One region of the Pseudoalteromonas sp. Ld20 genome, then DNA from elsewhere that is predicted to be linked to it. Evidence: predicted binding sites of a transcription regulator. Region 1 holds the regulator's gene; each other region holds the start of a gene.
What was found. The regulator MetJ, encoded in region 1, represses methionine synthesis genes. The targets are predictions, from matches to a motif close to TAGACGTCTAGACGTCTA.

Region 1 (3,290 bases):
ATTGCGCTGTTGGGCTTAATAGCTGCTCAATCAAAGTACGCTGATGATTATCAAGCTGTAATAAAATATCACTTACGGCTTGTTGATCTCCTTGCTGATAACTTTGCCATAACTTAACCAACGTATTGGTTGTTTTACCTGCTGCCGACACAACAACACAGTCACCTGCTTCGGTGTGTGCTAAAATAATATTTGCTACGGCTTGATAACGCTCCGCGGAGCTTAAGCTTGAACCGCCAAATTTATGAACTATATTTACCATTTTCTATTACCACAAAGCCGTATGTGCAGGCGTTAATTTGAATGAATTTGTTTGCTCTGTACTTTGCTGCGTCGAGTTACTCTTAGTAGTCGTCGAACTACAATTACCTTGGCCTGGCTTAACTTTGTTAAACACACGTTCTAAATCAGCAACTAAGTCTTTTACATCTTCAATACCCACCGAAATTCTGATCAACGTATCACCCACACCCGCCTCTAAGCGAGCTGTTGCATCCATACCAGCATGAGTCATCGTTGCAGGGTGACATATTAGGCTTTCTACACCGCCTAACGATTCCGCTAAACTGAATTCTTCTAGGCTCGTTAAAAATGCTGCTGCATCATTTACATCACCAGCAATATCAAAACTTACCATGCCACCAAAACCACGTTGTTGTTGTTTTGCTAACTGATGTTGTGGATGAGATTCTAAACCAGGGTAATATACTTGGCTCACATAGGGTGAACTTTCTAAATATTGCGCAATGATAAAGGCATTTTCTTGGTGCTGACGTAAACGTACATTTAAAGTCCGCAGGCCACGTAATGTTAAATAACTATCAAATGGTGCACCTGTAATACCAATATTATTTGCCCACCAAGCAAGCTCGTCACCCAGCTCTTGTGTTGCTGCAATGACAGCGCCGCCAACAACATCGGAGTGGCCATTAATATATTTAGTGGTTGAATGCACAACAATATCAACACCAAATTCAATTGGGTTTTGTAAGGCCGGTGATAAAAACGTGTTATCTGCGCCAACTAAAGCGCCGCACTGCTTTGCAATTGTCGTAATCGCTTTAATATCAGTTAAACGTAAAATTGGGTTGCTTGGTGTTTCAATCCAAATTAGCTTAGGTTTAATCTCAAGTATTTTTTGATGGTTTTCAGCGTTTGTTAAATCTAGAACCACTAATTTTAATAAGCCGCGCTTTTCAAGCGAAGTAAACAAACGGTAGCTGCCGCCATAACAGTCATGTGGAATGACTAACGTATCATCACTATTTAGTAATTGTGTTGCTAAATGTACTGCCGCCATGCCGGTAGCAGTTATAATGCCTTTGGCACCGCCTTCAAGCTTTGCGAGTGTTTCGCCAAGTAGATCACGATTAGGATTACCGCTACGGCCATAATCATATTCGCGCTTAGTATCAAAATCGGCAAATGAATAGGTGGTCGATAGGTGGATAGGAGGCACAACAGCACCGTGATGTTTATCAGCATCAATGCCATTACGTACTGCGATTGTCGCTTTATTTTTTTTGCTCATACCGTCACCTATATTAACTGGATGTTTAGACGTCTAAAAGGTTAGATGATCAAATTTAAGAAGTCAAAACATTTATACCCCTAGATGGCTAAATAACTAGTATTTGACTATCTTTTTTAAAACGATAGAATTTCCGCATCTTTGCGCTACAAAATGGTCGCGCAAACAATTAACAACCTGAGGCAACGATACATCTTATGGCTAAATGGAATGGTGAATATATTCACCCATATGCAGAACACGGGAAAAAATCAGAACAAGTTAAGAAGATCACCGTTTCGATCCCGTTAAATGTATTAAAGGTTTTAACTGATGAGCGTACTCGCCGTCAAATTAATAACCTTAGACATGCAACAAATAGTGAATTACTTTGCGAAGCATTTTTACACGCATTTACTGGCCAACCATTGCCAAACGATGAAGACTTACGTAAAGATAATCCAGAAAAAGTACCAGAAGAAGTTAAAAAGATTATGCAAGAGATGGGTTTAGAAGTGCCTATCCTGAATGAAGACTGATCTTCACCTGTAAATAACGTGCACCTGTTTCAGGCAATGATTTGGATACAAAAAACCTCAATTCAGTGAATTGAGGTTTTTTATTGCCAAATAGTGCCTATTACGCCATATAGTTTTCAGGCATATCAATTTGTGCAACACCTGAATCAATAGCCGCTTGCGCCACTGCTTTTGCAATGCGCGGTAATAAACGCGGGTCCATTGGTTTAGGGATAATATACTGTGGTCCAAATTCAAGTTTATCAACACCTGCTGCTTTTAATACTTCAGCAGGCACTGGCTCTTTAGTAATACTGCGAATTGCCTCAACTGCGGCAATTTTCATTTCATCATTTATTTTGCTCGCACGTACGTCTAATGCACCACGAAAAATAAACGGGAAACACAACACGTTATTTACTTGATTTGGATAATCAGAACGACCCGTTGCCATAATCAAATCATCGCGCGCACCATGAGCAAGCGCAGGTGCAATTTCTGGATCTGGGTTTGAACATGCAAAAACAACTGGCCTATCAGCCATCAGCTTAAGATCTTCCGGTGCAAGCAGGTTTGGTCCTGATACACCAACAAATACATCAGCATCAGCAATAACATCTTGCAAAGTGCGCTTATCTGTATTGTTAGCAAACAACTGTTTATATTCATTTAAGTCATCACGACGCGTATGAATAACACCTTTACGATCAAGCATATAAATGTGCTCACGCAATGCGCCACACTTAATTAATAGCTCCATACATGCAACAGCGGCTGCACCGGCACCCAAACAAACGATAATCGCATCTTCAATGCTTTTACCCTGCACTTCAAGTGCGTTAATCATACCCGCAGCAGTCACAATAGCTGTACCGTGTTGATCATCATGAAACACTGGAATACTACAGCGCTCAATCAATGCTTTTTCAATTTCAAAACACTCTGGGGCTTTAATATCTTCTAGGTTGATACCACCAAAAGTATCAGCAATATTTGCAACGGTATTGATGAAATCTTCTGTGGTTGTGTGTTTTACTTCAATATCAATTGAGTCAAGGCCAGCAAAGCGTTTAAACAACAAAGCTTTGCCTTCCATAACTGGTTTTGAAGCAAGAGGTCCTAAATTACCTAGGCCTAAAATAGCAGTACCATTGGTAATTACTGCAACCATATTACCTTTGCCAGTATATTTATAAGCATTAGCTGGATCTGCGGCAATTTCACGCACAGGCTCAGCCACACCAGGGCTATAAGCTAGAGCG
Region 2 (3,290 bases), on a different contig from region 1:
AAGTAGCACCGTAAGGAATAAAACCTTTATGTAGTGCAATACCATTCATAATGGCTGACATACCAAACTCGCGTACACCGTAGTAGATGTAGTTACCGCTGGCATCATTTGCTTCAAGGCCTTTAGAGCCTTTCCAAATTGTTAGGTTAGAGCCTGCTAAATCGGCAGATCCGCCCATAAATTCAGGCAGTAACGGGCCAAATGCGTTTAATGCATCTTGCGACGCTTTACGTGATGCTGGATTTGCTGGGTTTGCATCAAGCTGCTCAATGTAGGCTTGTGACTTTTCAGCCCAATCAGCTGGCAGTTCACTACGAGTACGACGTTTAAACTCAGCAGCAAGTTCTGGGTGTGCGCTTGCATACGCTGCAAATTTTTCATCCCAGCTTGCTTCTAGTTGCTTGCCTTTTTCTTTGCCATCCCACTCGCTGTAAATATCAGCTGGGATTTCAAATGCTTCACCAGTCCAACCAAGGAACTCGCGCGCGGCTTTGATCTCGTCTTCACCTAGTGGTGCACCGTGACAATCATGGCTACCTGATTTATTAGGTGAACCGTAGCCAATCACTGTTTTACAACAAATCAGTGTTGGTTTATCAGTGATGCTACGCGCTTCTTCGATTGCTGCGCGAATAGCATCTGAGTCATGGCCATCAACGCCGCTCACTACATGCCAGCCGTAGGCTTTAAAGCGTGCTGGGGTGTCGTCGCTAAACCAACCTTCAACTTCGCCATCAATTGAAATACCGTTGTCATCCCAAAATGCTACTAACTTACCAAGGCCTAATGTACCAGCAAGTGAACATGCTTCATGAGAAATACCTTCCATTAAGCAGCCATCGCCTAGGAATGTATAGGTATGGTGATCAACAATATCGTGACCTTCACGGTTAAATTGGGCAGCGAGTGCTTTTTCTGCAATCGCCATACCTACCGCGTTTGTGATCCCTTGACCAAGTGGGCCCGTAGTGGTTTCGATACCTGGCGCATAACCGTATTCTGGATGCCCTGGTGTTTTAGAATGCATTTGACGGAAGTTTTTAATTTCGTCAATTGGTAAATCATAACCACTTAAATGCAATAGAGAATAAATAAGCATTGAACCGTGGCCATTGGAAAGTATAAATCGATCTCTGTCTACCCACTCTGGATTTGTTGGATTGTGGTTTAGATAATCGCGCCATAGTACTTCTGCGATATCAGCCATGCCCATAGGGGCTCCAGGGTGACCAGATTTGGCCTGTTGTACTGCGTCCATTGATAAGACGCGAATAGCATTTGCAAGTTCTTTGCGAGACGGCATGAATTCTCCTACCTTTACTGTATTTGCGCTGATTTGTGTGTATGTAACTTTGAACGCCCATTCTTACTTATTCTGGGTGCTGTGTGCAATTAAAAATCCCTATAAATTATAGGTACAAAGGAGTTTTATTCAGAACTAAAAGTTATTAGTAATTTTTTTTAGACGTCTAGGCGTAAAAATACTATGCAACTATCGTTGTTTTAGATAAAATACGCCCCTTAATTTTTTAGCGCTCTTACCGACGTTTGTGAAGCGCAATATTTGTGAGCACAAAGACAATGGCAAAACATTTATTTACTTCTGAATCAGTTTCTGAAGGTCATCCGGATAAAATTGCGGATCAAATCTCTGACGCGGTACTTGATGCCATCTTAGAGCAAGATTCTCATGCACGTGTTGCGTGTGAAACTTACGTAAAGACTGGTATGGTTATGGTTGGTGGTGAAATCACTACTAGCGCATGGGTTGATATTGAAGAAATCACCCGTAAAACTGTACGTGAAATTGGCTACACTCATTCTGATATGGGTTTTGACGCTGATTCGTGTGCAATTTTAAACACTATCGGTAAGCAATCTCCTGATATCAACCAAGGTGTTGACCGTACAAGCCCTGAAGAACAAGGCGCTGGCGACCAAGGCCTAATGTTTGGTTACGCATGTAACGAAACAGAAGTACTTATGCCTGCACCAATCACTTACTCACACCGTTTAGTACAGCGCCAAGCGCAAGTACGTAAAAGCGGCGAGCTTAACTGGTTACGTCCAGATGCAAAATCTCAAGTTACCTTTGCATACGAAAATGGCAAACCTGTAGGCATTGATGCCGTTGTTCTTTCTACTCAGCACAGTGAAGATATTTCACAAAAAGATTTAGTAGAAGCGGTGATGGAAACTATCATCAAGCCAGTACTACCTGCTGAACTAATTACAAGTGCGACTAAGTTCTTTATCAACCCTACTGGCCGTTTTGTTATCGGTGGACCAATGGGCGACTGTGGTCTTACGGGCCGTAAAATCATCGTTGATACTTACGGCGGCATGGCTCGTCACGGCGGCGGTGCATTCTCTGGTAAAGATCCATCAAAAGTTGACCGTAGCGCGGCATACGCTGCACGCTACGTTGCTAAAAACATTGTTGCTGCTGGTCTTGCTGACAAGTGTGAGCTACAAGTGTCTTACGCAATTGGTGTTGCAGAGCCTACGTCTATCAGTGTTGAAACGTTTGGTACAAGTAAGCTTGAAGAGTCACGTTTAATCGAACTTATTCGTGAACATTTTGACCTACGCCCTTACGGCTTAATTCAAATGCTTGATCTTGAGCGCCCTATTTATCTACCAACAGCGGCTTACGGCCACTTTGGTCGTGATGAATTCCCATGGGAACGCACAGATAAAGCAGACGCACTTCGCGCAGCAGCTGGCCTATAATTTCAGCCTCTGTATGAATAAAAAAAGCGCCTTCTGGCGCTTTTTTTATACTCGTAAACTCTATCCATTTGTACTTAATGACTTTTACTATAATTTCATGATAATAAAGTTAATCTGATAAATAATTTAAATTTTTTATGCTGCTTTGGCGGTGCACTCACCGATTTTGCTAACGGTGTTATTGGACTGAAAATCTTTGCTTAATAACTTTTTCTCTAGCGTGAGCATAGTTAAAAGAGCACTTTTAAGGCCAACCTTATTACTTATCCAATGCGGTATAGCGCCACCGGGATCTGCATATATTTCATGAACGATCGTTAATTGTGGCAACCCTTGGACAACTTTTTCGCTTAAAAGCCAACTACCTTCTATTTCAGTAATGCGGATCATATTAGGCTGTTCATCAAAGTAATCCGGATATGCCGAAATTTTCAGCTCAGTGTCCGTATTGTTTAATCGCTTATAACAAGAATAACTCACCATATCGCGATCTGAGACAGGCCATGGTGAGTCTAATTGAGTGTACACGACAGTTTCTGAGGGGCTTAATCTTGCTA
Region 3 (3,290 bases), on a different contig from region 1:
TTCAACATATGCAGTGACCAGCTTGTCAAAGGTTACATTACGGTAACCGGGATCGTTTACATCAGGTGAAATCGAGCAGGTTTTAGATGTTGGCCCAAGCACACCCGCAACATAGCGTGGTTTTGCTGGGTTTTTAGCTGTAAATTCATCACAAATACTGCGTGCCAATTTTGCAGACTCTAAATTTACTTCACGGCTGATGCTGGCCATGTCGTAATCTTCCATTGAGATAGTGGTCGAGTTAAAAGTGTTGGTTTCGATAATATCGGCGCCCGCACTTAAAAAACCACGGTGAATATCACCAATAATTTTTGGCTGCGTAAGGCTTAATAAGTCATTATTGCCTTTAATTAATACATGCCAGTCTTTAAAGCGCTCACCACGGTAGTCTTCTTCTTCGAGTTTATGTTCTTGGATCATCGTGCCCATTGCACCATCAAGAATTAAAATACGCTGCTTTAGCGCGTCAATTAACTCGGCACTTTTGTTTTCTAAATTATTCGGCATAGTTGTTAGTCCTTACGTCTTGGCTAACTAAATTAATATCATAGGGTGTGGTTTGATACACATAATAATTTAACCAGTTCGAAAAAAGCAAAAAAGCATGACTTTGCCAGGTTTTCGACGGTTCGTTATCTGGGTTGTTATCTGGAAAATAATTTTCTGGCATCGGCGCATCAGGGCTTTTTGCTAAATCACGTTGATATTCGCCCTTTAATGTATGTGCATCATATTCAGGGTGGCCTGTTAGGTAAACTTGGCTACCTGATTTATTTTTTATTAAGTAAGCGCCTACTTGCTCTGAACCTGCCAGCACGACTAAATCATCACACGCATTTATTTTTTCAATGTCGATGTGGCCATAACGAGAATGTGGCACTACAAAGGTGTCATCAAAACCGCGCGTAAGTGCGCCATGTTCAAAAAAGCATTTATGAGTAAACACGCCACACAGTTTATTTTCTTTAAGTTCACGCTTTAAATTATGATGATGGAATAAACCCGCATGGGCCGCCCAACACGAAAATAACGTTGACGTTACATGCTGCTCTGCCCAGTCTAAAATCACTTTTAGTTCATCCCAGTAGGCTACGTCGTCGTATTCTAAATGCGCTAATGGCGCACCAGTAATTAATAATGCATCGTAGTTACTGTCTTTCACTTCAGAGAAATAACGATAAAAAGTATCTAAATGCTGCTCTGAGGTATTTTTACTACGATGGGTATCTAAGCGTAATAGCTCTACATTAACTTGCAAAGGCGAATTGGCAAGTAAACGAATAAATTGTACCTCGGTTTCAACCTTATTAGGCATTAAGTTTAAAATAGCCAAGCGCATAGGGCGAATTTCTTGTGTTTTCGCACGACTTTTTGGCATTACGAATACGTTCTCTTGGCGTAACTTCGCAATTGCGGGCAATTCATCTTTAACGGTAATAGGCATACTCATCTCCAAGGTATTTTTAACCAATGGCTAATTATGAACGGATAGCTGGAAATTTCAACCTCTAGATGTTTAGATGTCCAAATGAGTTTAATTAAACAATTTTTTGCATTCTTAAACAAGCTCGCCATAATGCCCTTCTTAATTTAACTACAAGGTGAAATTGTGTTTGATTGGCTTGGTTTAGGTGAGTTATTAGCAATACTTGCGGCACTGGTGTGGGCGCTATCAACTATTTTATATAAAGGTTTTAGTCATCACTTAACCCCAATGCAATTAAATATTAGTAAAGGTGTGCTCGCGAGTGCATTGATGCTAGTTACACTTGTCATTACTCAAGATTTTGCTATACCAACCCAAATTACCAGCTGGCTGTGGCTCATTGCGGGCGGAGTTATTGGTATTGCTATTGGTGACAGCGCTTATTTTGCAGCTCTACGTAATATAGGCCCAGCGCGTACATTAGTTATTGAGTCATTAGCCCCGGCCTTGGTTGGTATTTTTAATATTATTCTGTTAAGCCATTACTTATCAGCCTTTGCTTGGTTTGGTATTGCATTAACCAGTGTGGGTGTTGTAATTGCGATTAAGCCCGCAAAAGGACTGCCAAGTGTTGATAATAAACATTATCGCGTTGGTGTTTTGTGCGCACTTGCTGCCGCAATATGCCAAGCCCTTGGAATGGTAATGTCAAAAGGAGCGCTTAATAACGAAGAGATGAGCAGCTTATGGGCTGCATTAATTAGGCTTGCATCGGGGACACTTACTGTTGCATTAGTGGTTGCAATGTTTAAAAGCAGTGATTTTAAACAAGCACTCACATTAAAAGGGATTAGCGGTAAACACTGGTTTTTTGTTGCTGTATTTTTAGGTACTTTTTTAGGTTTGTGGCTGCAACTCGGCGCCGTAAAATACACCGATCCTGCGATAGCACAGACCATTTTTGCTACCGCCCCATTGATTGTAATGAGTATTGGTTTTTTTAAGCGTGAGCCTGTTACCAATAAAATGCTACTTGGCGGCCTACTTGCGCTTATTGGCGTAGGTGTATTGCTTGCTAATTAACGTGCTGATGCGTTGACTGTTTAGCCATTGAGACTCTACAATAGAGCATTAAAAATTTTATTCTTATTTGAAGGCTCCTTCCATGGTTTTACCTGATAAATTTATATTCTCGATGAGTCGAGTATCTAAAGTTGTGCCGCCTAAGCGCACTATTTTAAAAGATATTTCTTTGCATTTTTTCCCTGGCGCAAAAATTGGCGTACTTGGTTTAAACGGTTCTGGTAAATCAACGTTACTACGTATTATGGCAGGCCTTGACCAAGAATTTGAAGGTGAAGCATACCCTCAACCGGGCACTAAAATTGGTTACCTACCGCAAGAGCCTATTTTAGATGAAAGCAAAACAGTACGTGAAATTGTTGAAGAAGCAGTAAGCGAAGTTAAAAACGCGCTAAACCGCCTTGATGAAGTATATAACGAATATGCAATGGAAGGTGCTGACTTTGATGCTCTAGCTAAAGAGCAAGGTGAGCTTGAAGCAATCATTCAAACTCACGATGGTCATAACATTGATAACGTATTAGAGCGTGCTGCTGATGCGCTACGTTTACCTGAATGGGATGCTAAAATTGAGTTTCTATCTGGTGGTGAGCGTCGTCGTGTTGCTATTTGTCGCCTATTACTTGAAAAACCAGATATGCTTATCCTCGATGAACCAACTAACCACTTGGATGCAGAATCTGTCGCGTGGCTTGAGCGCTTCTTACATGATTACGAAGGCACAGTTGTGGCGGTAACGCATGACCGTTACTTCCTTGATAATGTAGCAGGTTGGATTTTA

Region 2: the regulator MetJ is predicted to act here: its motif matches at 1,463-1,480, upstream of metK (methionine adenosyltransferase).
Region 3: the regulator MetJ is predicted to act here: its motif matches at 1,510-1,527, upstream of metA (homoserine O-succinyltransferase).

Annotation. Positions count from the first base shown of each region.
Region 1 covers NZ_JBISHB010000044.1:119,951-123,240, forward strand. Annotated here, with positions in the region: gene metL (bifunctional aspartate kinase/homoserine dehydrogenase II) at 1-262, opposite strand, end outside; gene metB (cystathionine gamma-synthase) at 269-1,531, opposite strand; gene metJ (met regulon transcriptional regulator MetJ) at 1,729-2,049, shown strand; gene ACJJVX_RS19625 (malic enzyme-like NAD(P)-binding protein) at 2,150-3,290, opposite strand, start outside.
Region 2 covers NZ_JBISHB010000043.1:188,794-192,083, forward strand. Annotated here, with positions in the region: gene tkt (transketolase) at 1-1,303, opposite strand, end outside; gene metK (methionine adenosyltransferase) at 1,582-2,733, shown strand; gene ACJJVX_RS17985 (START domain-containing protein) at 2,869-3,290, opposite strand, start outside.
Region 3 covers NZ_JBISHB010000043.1:123,933-127,222, forward strand. Annotated here, with positions in the region: gene ACJJVX_RS17665 (homocysteine S-methyltransferase family protein) at 1-507, opposite strand, end outside; gene metA (homoserine O-succinyltransferase) at 497-1,444, opposite strand; gene ACJJVX_RS17675 (DMT family transporter) at 1,610-2,509, shown strand; gene ettA (energy-dependent translational throttle protein EttA) at 2,592-3,290, shown strand, end outside.